Regions from separate parts of the Janthinobacterium sp. CG_23.3 genome, predicted to be linked through region 2. Evidence: predicted binding sites of a transcription regulator. Region 2 holds the regulator's gene; the other holds the start of a gene.
The links. The regulator sigma-54, encoded in region 2, starts transcription at its own class of promoters, with help from an activator protein. The targets are predictions, from matches to a motif close to TGGCANGNAANCTGCTTT.
Positions count from the first base shown of each region.

Region 1 (6,013 bases), on a different contig from region 2:
TGCGCTTGCCGTTGTGGCTGAAGTGGTACCAGTACAGCAGCATCGAGCCGAACGAAGCCATCAGACGGTCGGCGATGTCGCGCGCGCCCGGCGCGTTGTGGTCGTCCTTTTCCGGCAGCGCGCAGCCCAGAACCGACACGCCGGTGCGCATCACGTCCATCGGGTGCGAGGCGGCGGGCAGCGCCTCCAGCGCCGCCTTGACCGACAGCGGCAAGCCGCGCAGCGACTTCAGCTTGGCCTTGTAGCCGGCCAGTTCGGCGACGCCGGGCAGCTTGCCGTGCACCAGCAGGTAGGCGACTTCCTCGAACTCGCAGGTGGTGGCGACGTCCAGGATGTCGTAGCCGCGGTAGTGCAAATCGTTGCCGGTCTTGCCGACCGAGCACAGCGCGGTGTTACCGGCGGTCACGCCCGACAGCGCGACGGATTTTTTTGGCTTGAAGGGTGCTGCTGCTTGTTGTCCACTCATGATGCTCTCCAGATGTTTATCGTGTTGATTACTTCTTCTGCGCGGCGAACAGCGCGTCGAGCTTTTGCTCGAAGGTGTGATAGTCGATGCGTTCGTACAGTTCCATGCGCGTCTGCATGGTGTCGACCACGTTCTGCTGGGTGCCGTCGCGGCGGATCGCCGTATAGACGTTCTCGGCCGCCTTGTTCATCGCGCGGAAGGCCGACAGCGGGTACAACACCAAGCCGACGTCGGCCCCCTTCAGCTCATCGGTGGTAAACAGCGGGGTCGCGCCGAACTCGGTGATATTGGCCAGCACCGGCACCTTGACGGCTTTGGCGAACTGCGAATACATGGCCAGGTCGGTGATCGCCTCGGGGAAGATCATGTCGGCGCCGGCTTCGACGCAGGCGATGGCGCGCTCCAGCGCCGCTTCCAGGCCCTCGACGGCCAGCGCGTCGGTGCGCGCCATGATGACGAAGTTCTCGTCGGTGCGGGCGTCGACGGCGGCCTTGATGCGGTCGACCATTTCCTGCTTGCTGACGATCTCCTTGCCCGGACGGTGGCCGCAGCGCTTGGCGCCGACCTGGTCTTCGATGTGCATGGCGGCGGCGCCGAACTTGATCATCGACTTGACGGTGCGGGCGACGTTGAAGGCCGACGAGCCGAAGCCGGTGTCGGCGTCGACCAGCAGCGGCAGGTCGCACACGTCGGTAATGCGGCGCACGTCGGTGAGCACGTCGTCCAGGCTGGAAATGCCCAGGTCCGGCAGGCCGAGCGAGCCGGCGGCGACGCCGCCGCCCGACAAATAGATGGCCTTGAAGCCGGCGCGCTTGGCCAGCAAAGCGTGGTTGGCGTTGATTGCGCCGACCACCTGCAATGGGGATTCCTCTTGTACTGCCTTGCGAAAGGCGGCGCCTGCGGAGTATTGGCTCATGTGTTCATCCTTTGCTTGCATGGTTGCGTTGATAGGTATTGAGTATGGTATTGCAAGCACCGTGCCAAGGAGGCCGCGCGGCCCGTACCGCGCGCCGTTTCTGAACAAATCGGCCGCATAATCAACGGGTTAACATTGGAAGAGGAAAAATGGCCGAATTCTGACCGGGCATCCTATTTTACTGTAACGTTCCATATTTTGTTTCACCTTGAAACGACGCAACGCCGTATGCACCACGAATGGAACGCGGCCCACACAGTAAACAGCGGCGCCACCCCAGCTCTTGCCCTTGGTTATATGCTCTCCCACCCTCAAAACGGAGTCGACATGGCAAACATCTACATCGGCATCTCCGGCTGGCGCTACCCGCCGTGGCGCGGCGCGTTCTACCCTGCCGGGCTGGCCCAGGCGCGCGAACTGGAATACGCGTCGCGCGCGCTGCCCAGTATCGAACTGAACGGCTCGTTCTACGCGCTGCAGCGGCCGCAGAGCTACGCCGCCTGGTACGCGGCGACGCCGCCGGGTTTCGTCTTCAGCCACAAGGGCAACCGTTTTATCACGCACGTCAAGCGCCTGCGCGACATCGACAGCCCTCTGGCCAACGTGTTCGCCTCCGGCGTATTCAATCTGCGCGGCAAGCTGGGACCCTTCCTGTGGCAGTTCCCGCCCAGCTTTCGCTACGACGCGGCACTGGTCGAAGAGTTTTTCAGCCTGCTGCCGCACGACAGCGAACAGGCGCTGGAACTGGCGCGGCGTTGCGAGCCGCGCATGCGCGAACGCAGCGAGCTGAGCATCGACCAGAAACGCCCGCTGCGCCACGCCATGGAAATTCGCCACGCCAGCTTTGAAGACGCCTCCTTCATCGCTCTGCTGCGCAAATACCGCGTGGCGCTGGTGGTCGCCGACACGGCCGGCAAGTGGCCCTACTGCGAAGACGTTACGGCGGACTTCATGTATCTGCGCCTGCACGGCGACAAGGAACTGTACGCCAGCGGCTACACGGACGAGGCCTTGGAGCGCTGGGCCGCCCGTATCGCCGCCTGGAGCAAAGGCGCCGAGCCGGCGGACGCGCGCAAGATCGCCGACGCCAAGCCGCCCAAGCGCGCCAGCCGCGACATCTACTGTTACTTCGACAATGACGTCAAGGTCAAGGCACCGTTCGACGCCGCGCGCTTGATAGAGAAATTGATTCAACTTGATGTGATGCCAGCAACAGCGGCGCGATCACTGGACGATTTCTAGAAGCTGACTTGTGCAAGAAAAAAGATGTGGAACGCGCGATAAATTGCTTTCAAGTAGCGGCCAGCCAACACTCGGCCCGCGCCCCGGCGAAGTGTTGCTAAAATACCTTTTCAAATTACTATTTGCAGCACCCCACCGATTAAAGGATGCCAATGCCAACAGCCGCTCCGAAAAAAACCGCCGCCGAGGCCGACGCGCCGCGCATCCACGCCGCCGGCAAGCCGCGCAAGCTGGTCACGCGCGCCGACTCGATCGATTTCCGCGACATCATGTACGTCGCCACGCTGGTCGAGGTACCGTTGCGGCGCGAACTGGAGCAGTACCAGCGCGCGCTGGTACCCATCCTCGACCAAGGCAGCGAAGGCGCCTGCACCGGCTTCGGCCTGGCGACGGTGGCGCACTACCTGCTGTGCACGCGGCGCGACAGCGCCGACCTCGGCGCGGTCAGCCCGCAGATGTTCTACGACATGGCGCGCCGCTACGACGAGTGGGCCGGCGTCGACTACGAGGGTTCGAGCTGCCGCGGAGCGATCAAGGGCTGGTACAAGCACGGCGTCTGCGCCGAACCCTTGTGGAGCCGCGCCCCCGGCAAGCAAATCGGCGTGCTCAGCGACGCCGTCGTGCGCGACGCCGCCGCGCGCCCGCTCGGCGCCTACCGGCGCGTGAACCATAAAAACCTGGTCGACATGCACGCCGCCATCACCGAGGTGGGCGTGCTGTACGCCAGCGCCAGCGTGCACAAGGGCTGGCAGCAGGTCCAGGCCGACGGCCTCATCGAGCACGACCCGGTGATGATCGGCGGCCACGCCTTCGCCATCGTCGCCTACGACGAGCACGGCTTCTGGATCCAAAATTCCTGGGGGCCGGACTGGGGCCGGCAAGGCTTCGGGCGCATCTCCTACGCCGACTGGCTGCAAAACGGCAGCGACGTCTGGGTGGCCCGGCTGGGCGTGCCGGTGCTGCTGCCGAGCGGCCTGCCGCGGGACGGCCTGGCGGCGGTCGGCGCGGTGCGCGCCAAGTCCTTCCTGTACAGCGAAATCCGGCCGCACGTGGTCGCCATCAAGAACGACGGCCAGCTCAACGAGCACGGCGAGATCGCCACCTCGGCCGCGATGATGCGCCAGATTCTGCAGCAGGATTTCCCGCGCATCACCGCCGGCTGGAAAAAGAAACGCCTGGTGCTGTACGCCCACGGCGGCCTGACCGGCCAGGACGCGGCGCTGCAGCACCTCGCCGAATACCGCAAGGCCATGCTCGACGCCGAATGCTACCCGCTGGCCTTTATCTGGCGCACCGACTACTGGACCACGCTGGCCAATATGCTGAGCGACGCGCTGCGCCGGCGCCGCCCCGACGGCGCGCTCGACAGCGCCAAGGACTTCATGCTCGATCGCCTCGACGACCTGCTCGAACCGGTCGGGCGGGTCTTCACCGGCAAGGCCCAGTGGAGCGAAATCAAGGAAAACGCGCTGTTGGCGACCAGTTCGCCGACCGGCGGCGCGCGCATCGTCGCCGACGAGATCGCCCGCCTGGTCGGCGCCGACGCCGACGTTGAAATCCACCTGGTCGGCCACAGCGCCGGCGGCATCTTCCACGCGGCGCTGCTGCAATACCTGTGCACCAGGGGCGCCTTCAAGGGCGGGCCGCTGGCCAGGAGCCGCAGCGCCGGCCTGGGCTTGAGCGTGGCCAGTTGCACGCTGTGGGCGCCGGCCTGCACCATGGAGCTGTTCCACCAGACCTATCTGCCGGCGATCAAGGACAAGAGCGTGAAAAAATTCGCCCTGTTCACGCTGACCGACCGCGCCGAGCAGGACGACAACTGCGCCCGGATCTACAACAAGTCGCTGCTGTACCTGGTGTCGAACGCGTTTGAAACCATTTACCGCAAACCGCTGTCGCACCCGGACGGCGAACCGCTGCTGGGCATGGAAAAGTTCATCCGCCAGGACGCCGCGCTGGCCAAGCTGTTCGCCGCCGGCGCGGCCGACTGGGTGCGCTCGCCGAACACGCACACGCCCGGCCACGCCGACGCCGCCCAAGCCGCCCGCCACGGCGACTTCGACGACGACGTGGCGTCGCTGAAGGCGACCATCGCGCGCATCACCGGCAGCAGCCAGCGCGAGGCGCCGGCGGCGCTGGCCGAACCGACGGCCACCGCGCGGGCGCGCCTGCGCCACCAGATCGACCTGGCGACCAAGGCGCCAAGTTAAGGATTTTCGTCGGATTACGCGTACCGCCAATCCGACCCGTGGGTTTTCTGCGTTCGCGGCATAGGCACTAAGCGACATTAGACAAAAGAGGACAGAGCATATGTGCGGACGATTCGACCAGAACCAGACCGCCGCCAGCCACGTGAGCGCCTTCGGTTGGACCGACGCGCTGTTCGACAGCGCGGCCGCGCCCAGCTACAACGTCGCGCCCAGCTACAACGTCGCGCCCGGCAGCTACCGCCCGGTGCTGCACATCGCCGACGGCCGGCGCCGCGTCGACGACCTGCACTGGGGTTACCGCTCGCCGTGGGGCGGCGCCAAGGGGCTGGGCATCGCCTCGTGCGCGCGGCAGGAAAAAATCCGCAACGGCTACTGGGGCGCGCTGCTGAAAAACGGCCGCGGCATCGTCGCCGTCGACGGCTGGTACGAGTGGACCGGGCCGAAATCGCAGCGCCAGCCGTGGCATATCCACCGCCACGACGGCGGCCCGGTGTTCCTGGCGGTGCTGGCCAACTTCGGCCCCTACCACGAGCACAAGGCCGAAGCCGGTTTCGCGCTGGTGACGGCCGACGCCGAGGGCGGCATGGTCGACGTGCACGACCGCCGCCCGGTCGCGTTGGACCCGGCCGACGCGGCGCGCTGGCTCGACCCGGCGCTGGCGCCCGAGCAGGCCGAGCACCTGCTGCGCACGGCGGCGTTGGGACCGGACGCGTTCGCCTGGTTTCCGGTCGGCGCGGCCGTCAACCGGGCCGCCAGCGAGGGGCCGCAACTGGCCCGCGAGCAGCCCGCAGTGGCGCCGGAGCAGCCGGCGCAGGGCCAGTTGTGCTAACTAAACGAGGCCGCTGCGCAGGTCCGCAGACGCTACCGGTCAGGCGGCCAAGATCTGCAACAACATGCTGCTCGGCGCCCCGGGCGCAACTGGGCGCTGGAATTGTACAAGCCGTGGCCCGGCGTGCTGGATGCTTCGCCGGCACCTCTCGGTCCGCGCCGCGTCAGGCCAAGCGCACCAAGGGGTTGGCGATGATGTTGTCGATCTGGCGGATGGCCTCGTCGCAGGCGGCGGCGATGGCATCGTCCTCGCTCTCGCGCACGAATTGCATGGTCGCGCCCTCGAACACCTCGACGCCGTCGGCGCCGGCGCGCTCGATGTCGCAGCTAGCGCTCCACTGCCGCTCGCCG
Region 1 is NZ_JBJXIB010000021.1:20,973-26,985, reverse strand. It holds gene prpC (2-methylcitrate synthase) at 1-466, opposite strand, end outside; gene prpB (methylisocitrate lyase) at 495-1,382, opposite strand; gene ACFDR9_RS07820 (DUF72 domain-containing protein) at 1,710-2,624, shown strand; gene ACFDR9_RS07815 (C1 family peptidase) at 2,777-4,834, shown strand; gene ACFDR9_RS07810 (SOS response-associated peptidase) at 4,935-5,663, shown strand; gene ACFDR9_RS07805 (hypothetical protein) at 5,827-6,013, opposite strand, start outside.
Region 1: the regulator sigma-54 is predicted to act here: its motif matches at 1,432-1,449, upstream of prpB (methylisocitrate lyase).

Region 2 (6,013 bases):
GCCGCCCGACATCCTCGCCATCTGCGATGAAAAAAACATTCCGCTGTTTTCCACCCCGCTGCCGGCGGCCCAGGTGATCGACTTCCTGCGCGTCTACCTGTCGAAGAAACTGGCGCAGCGCATTATCATGCACGGCGTCTTCATGGACGTGCTGGGCGTGGGCGTGCTGATCACCGGCGATTCCGGGCTCGGCAAAAGCGAGCTGGGCCTGGAATTGATTTCGCGCAGCCACGGCCTGGTGGCCGACGACGCCGTCGAATTCTCGCGCATCGCGCCGAACATGATCGAGGGCCGCTGCCCGCCGCTGCTGCAAAACCTGCTCGAGGTGCGCGGCCTGGGCCTGCTCGACATCAAGGCGATCTTCGGCGAAACGGCGGTGCGCCGCAAGATGCGCCTGAAGCTGATCGTCCACCTGGTGCGCCGCAGCGCGCTGGAGGAGGAAGTCGAGCGCCTGCCCTTCCTGTTCCCCACCGAGGACGTGCTGGGCCTGCCGGTGCGCAAGGTCGTCATTCCGGTGGCGGCCGGGCGCAACATCGCGGTGCTGCTGGAGGCGGCGGTGCGCAACACCATCTTGCAACTGCGCGGCATCGACACGCTGCAGGAATTCATGGAGCGCCAGCGCCAGGCGATGAGCGGCGACTAGCGCGGCCGGCCGGCGGCATGGCATCTGCCATCGGATGTACAGCAGCTTGCTTTCAGCGCCGTGTTTGATCTTATTGTATGATCAAGGCCTATGCATATAGTCCTCATCACTGGTATCTCCGGATCCGGCAAATCGGTCGCGCTGACCGTGCTCGAAGACGCCGGTTATTATTGCGTGGACAACTTGCCGCCAGCGCTGCTGAGCCAGCTCGTATCGACCTTGCTACAGGAAGGCACCGAGTCGCTGGCGGTCGCCGTCGACGCCCGCAGCGCCGCCTCGCTGGCCAGCCTGCCGCACGACGTCGGCCGGCTCAAGCAGGACGGCCACGACGTCAAAGTCATGTTCCTGACCGCCACCACGCACTCGCTGGTGGCGCGCTTTTCCGAAACCCGCCGCAGCCATCCACTGTCGCACGAACTGCGGCCCGGCCAGAACCCGGCGGCGCGGCGCACCCTGATCGAATGCATATCCGAAGAGCGCGAACGCCTGTCGACGATCGAACAATTGGGCCATGTGATCGACACGTCGGAATTGAGCGCCAACAAACTGCGCGGCTGGATCAAGGAAATCGTCGCCGTCGACCGCGCGCCGTTGACGCTGTTTTTCGAATCGTTCGCCTTCAAGCTGGGCGTGCCGCTGGACGCCGACTTCGTGTTCGACGTGCGCGCGCTGCCGAACCCGTATTACGACCTGGCGCTGCGCCCGCTGACCGGGCGCGACGCGCCGGTGATCGCCTTCCTCGACGCCCAGCCGGCGGCGGCCGAGCTGCTCGGCGACATCCGCGCCTTCCTCGCCAAATGGCTGCCCTCGTTCAAGACCGACAACCGCAGCTACCTGACGGTGGCGGTCGGCTGCACCGGCGGCCAGCACCGCTCGGTGTACATGGCCGAGCGCCTGGCGCAGCACTTCGGCCCGACCGAACAGGTGGTATTGCGCCACCGCGAACAACCGTAGCGGCGGAGCCGCCGGCCTACTCCAGCTCGCGCAGCGGATGCGCGTGCGCCGGCCACACCGGCGCGAAGAAGCCCGCCACCATCTGCGGCGTCACCTCGGCCAGCGTCGGCGGCGACCAGCGCGGCGCGTTGTCCTTGTCGATGACGAGCGCGCGCACGCCCTCGATGACCTCGCCGTGCGCGAAGTTGTGGCGCACCACGGTGCGCTCCATGCGCAGGCAATCGGCCACCCCCAGCGCGGCGCCGCGGCGCAGCAGCTCAAACGTCACCGACATCATCAACGGCGAGCGCTGCGCCATCGCCGCCAGCGTCTTTTGCGCGAAGGGCGAGGCGTCGCCCTCCAGCGACGCCACGATGCCGGCCACCGAGTCGGCGCCGAAATGCCGCGCCAGCGCGGCGGCCTCCTGGCGCAGCGCGCTGGCGCCCGCCTCGGCCTTGAACGGCGCCGCGAAGGCGGCGATCGCGGCGGGCAGCAACGCGCCCGGGGTGGCGGCGATCAGCGCCGTGAGTGCCGCCATCTGGGCCTGCGGCACGAAGTGGTCGGCCAGGCCGGCGTGCAGCGCGTCGGCCGCGCCTATCGTCAGCCCGGTCAAGCTCAGGTAGAGGCCCAGCCGGTCCGGCGCGCGCGACAGGAAATAGCTGCCGCCGACGTCGGGGAACAGGCCGATGTTCACCTCCGGCATGGCCATCTTGGTGCGCTCGCTTACCACCCGCACGCGGCTGGCCGGGCCGGCCTGGGCCACGCCCATGCCGCCGCCCATTACCACGCCGTCGAGCAGGGCTACGTAGGGCTTCGGATAAAAGTGGATCAGGTGGTTGAGCGCGTATTCCTCGCTGAAGAAGTCCTCCAGCAGGGCGCTGCCGGCCAGCGGCGTGGCGCGCCCGGCGTCGTAGAAAAAACGGATGTCGCCGCCGGCGCAGAAGGCCTTCTCGCTGCTGCTCTTGATGACCACGGCGTCGACGCCGGCGTCGTCGCGCCAGGCCAGCAGGGCCGCGGCGAGCTGGCGCACCATCGCCAGCGACAGCGAGTTCAGCGCCTTGGGGCGGTCGAGGACGATGCACGCGGTGCGGTGCTGGACGGAGGTGTGGACGAATTCGCTCATGGCAGGGTCGATGGCAGGTGGAGAGGAACGTATACTAGCGCACCGGCGGCGCGGGCGCGGGCGCAAAAAAGGGCGCGAGACGCGCCCTTAGTCGGGGTGGGAAGCGGGGGCCGGATTAGACGGCGGCGGCTTCGTAGGTGTCGGGCAGATGCTTGATCGCCTCGTGACCGTGCTCTTGCACTTTGGTTTTGTACTTCATGACCTGGCGGTCCAGTTTGTCGATCAGGGTGTCGATGGCGGCGTACAGGTCTTGCGACAGGCTTTCCACGTACACGGTCTTGCCGGACATGCGCAGGTTGATTTCGGCCTTTTGCCGTTTATCTTTTTCTTTCAGATTGTCTACGGTCAGAATGACAGCAATATCAATGACTTGATCGAAATGGCGTTGCACGCGCTCCAGTTTGGTTTGTACGTATTCACGGATGGCCGGTGTCACTTCGAGATGATGTCCGCTGATAGTGAGATTCATACACACTCCTAAAGATGATGTCGGGTTCGTGCCTTCGCCGGTCTTCTGGCGCGCAGAGGAACCAAAGTAAAACTACAACGATTTTCGCAGACTGACTGGCGGGATCTTCAGCGCTTCCCGGTATTTGGCAACAGTGCGTCGCGCAATCACCATGCCTTGTTCTCCCAGCATGTCCGCAATCTTACTGTCGGATAAAGGATTTTTCGGGTCTTCAGCTCCTGTCAATTGCACAATAAGCGCCCGTATCGCCGTCGATGATGCCTCTCCCCCCGCTTCGGTGGCGACATGGCTACCAAAGAAATATTTCAACTCAAACATGCCATGCGGGGTCAGCATATACTTCTGAGTTGTTACCCGAGAAATAGTACTCTCGTGTAAACCCAGTGTATCAGCTATTTCACGGAGCACAAGGGGTCTCATCGCCACCGCCCCGTGCGAGAAGAAATTTTTCTGCCTCTCAACAATGGCCTGGGCCACGCGCAGGATGGTGTCGAAGCGCTGGCGCATATTCTTGATCAGCCACTTGGCCTCCTGCAACTGGGCGCCCATCGCCCCCTCGCCCTTGCCCTGCTTGAGCAGGTTGGCGTACATGGCGTTGACGCGCAGGCGCGGCATGACCTCGTGGTTCAGGCTGACGTGCCAGCCGTTGCGCGCGCGCTTGACGACGACGTCCGGCACCACGTAGTCGGAGACGTCGGCGGCGAACACCGCGCCCGGGTGCGGGTTGCACTGGCGGATCACCGTCTGCGCCTCGCGCAAGTCCTCGTCGTCGCACAGCAGGGCCTTTTTCAACTTGTTGAAGTCGCGCTGGGCGAACCAGGTCAGGTGCCGCTCGACGATCAGCAGCGCCATGCGCCGCGTCACCATGGCGATCCGCGGCAGGCGTTTGATTTGCAGCGCCAGGCATTCGGAGGCGTTGCGCGCGCCGACGCCGGCCGGGTCGAAGCTTTGCAGCAGCGCCAGCGCGGTGCGCATCTCGTCGGCCCCGACGTCCAGCTCGGCCGGCAGGCGCGCCAGGATCTCGTCGAGCGGCTCCTCGAGGTAGCCGTTGTCGTCGAGCGCGTCGATGATCAACTCGACCAGCGCGCGGTCGCGCAGCGGCTGCACGGTGACGCGCATTTGCTCCATCAGGTGTTCGCGCAGCGTGCGCTGGCTCGCTTCGAGCTGCGGCCGGGAATCCTCGTCGTCGGGCGCCTTGCCGCGGCCGATCTCGCTCCAGTCGCTGTCGCCGTTGTCGGCGGCGGCGTGCTCGGCGCCGTCGTACGCGGGTTCGGCGTCGGCCGCCGGCGCGCTATCTTGCCCCGGCGCCGCCGCGCCGTCCTGTGGCGGCGCGCCGGTCGGGCTCAGCGCGCCGTCCGCCAGCAGCCGCAGCGAGCGGTCGAGCGGGTCGTCGAGGCGTTCCAGCAGGGGGTTCTCGCCCAGCAACTGCTCAAGCTCCTGGTGCAGCTCCAGCGTCGATAGCTGCAGCAGCCGGATCGACTGCTGCAGTTGCGGGGTCAGCGCCAGGTGCTGCGAGGTGCGCAGTTGCAGGGATTGTTTCATCGGATTTACATGCGGAAATGTTCACCCAGGTAGACCCGCCGCACCGATTCGTTGGCGATGATGTCGTCGGGCCGGCCCGAGGCCAGCACCGAGCCCTGGTTGATGATGTAGGCGCGGTCGCAGATGCCCAGCGTTTCGCGCACGTTGTGGTCGGTGATCAGCACGCCGATGCCGCGCTCCTTGAGGAAGCGCACGATGCGCTGGATTTCGATGACGGCGATCGGGTCGACCCCGGCGAAGGGTTCGTCGAGCAGCACGAAGCGCGGGTTGGTGGCCAGCGCGCGCGCGATCTCGACGCGGCGCCGCTCGCCGCCCGACAGCGACAGCGCCTGGTTCTCGCGCAGCTTCTCGATTTGCAGGTCGGCCAGCAGGGTGTCGAGCCTGGCCTCGATTTCGGCTTTTTTCAGCGCGCGCCCGTCGACGCTTTGGATTTCCAGCACCGCGCGGATGTTGTCCTCCACCGTCAGCTTGCGAAACACCGACGCCTCCTGCGGCAGGTAGGACAGGCCGAGCTGGGCGCGCCGGTGGATCGGCAGGCGCGAGATGTCGACGCCGCTGATGTCGATGCTGCCGGCGTCCGACGGCACCAGGCCGACGATCATGTAGAACGAGGTGGTCTTGCCGGCGCCGTTGGGGCCCAGCAGGCCGACCACCTCGCCGCACTCGACCTGCAGCGAGACGTCGTGCACCACCTGGCGCTTGCCGTAGCTTTTTTGCAGGCCGCGCACCACCAGCGTGCTGGCGCCGTGGATCGCTTCCATCACTTCTTCTCCTGCGCCGCGGCGGCGCTCTTGGTCGGCTGGATCACCATGCGCACGCTGCCGCCGCCCGGCTTGCTTTCGCCGCTGGCGGTGTTTTCCATGGCGAACAACTCCTTGCGGCTGTCGTAGGAAATGAACGGACCCTCGGCCTCGTCGGTCTTCTTGCTGCCCTCGAGGCGGGTCAGCTTGGCCTTCGAGAACAGCTTGACCATTTCGGTCTTGTCGTCGTATTCGACGCGCTCGGCCTCGCCCTCGACCCACAGGTCGCCCTCGCCGTCGCGCTTCTGGCGGAACGTCGCCAGCTTGCCCGGCGCGGCCCAGAAGGTGGCGAACTGGTAGCCCTGCGGGTCGACCAGGATCAGCGCGCGCCCGGCCTTCATCGTCAGCGTGCCCTTGACCAGCACGACGTTGCCGGTCAGCGTACGGGTTTGCTTGACCTCGTCGGCGACGCCCTGCTCGGCGGTGATCACGGTTTCCTTGGTGGAATCGGCTTTTTCGGCGCGGGCGGCGCCGGCAAAGGCGGCGCACAACAGCGCCAACAA
Region 2 is NZ_JBJXIB010000089.1:10,011-16,023, reverse strand. It holds gene hprK (HPr(Ser) kinase/phosphatase) at 1-643, shown strand, start outside; gene rapZ (RNase adapter RapZ) at 734-1,597, shown strand; gene ACFDR9_RS19075 (enoyl-CoA hydratase/isomerase family protein) at 1,614-2,699, opposite strand; gene hpf (ribosome hibernation-promoting factor, HPF/YfiA family) at 2,815-3,168, opposite strand; gene ACFDR9_RS19065 (RNA polymerase factor sigma-54) at 3,241-4,710, opposite strand; gene lptB (LPS export ABC transporter ATP-binding protein) at 4,716-5,471, opposite strand; gene lptA (lipopolysaccharide transport periplasmic protein LptA) at 5,471-6,013, opposite strand, start outside.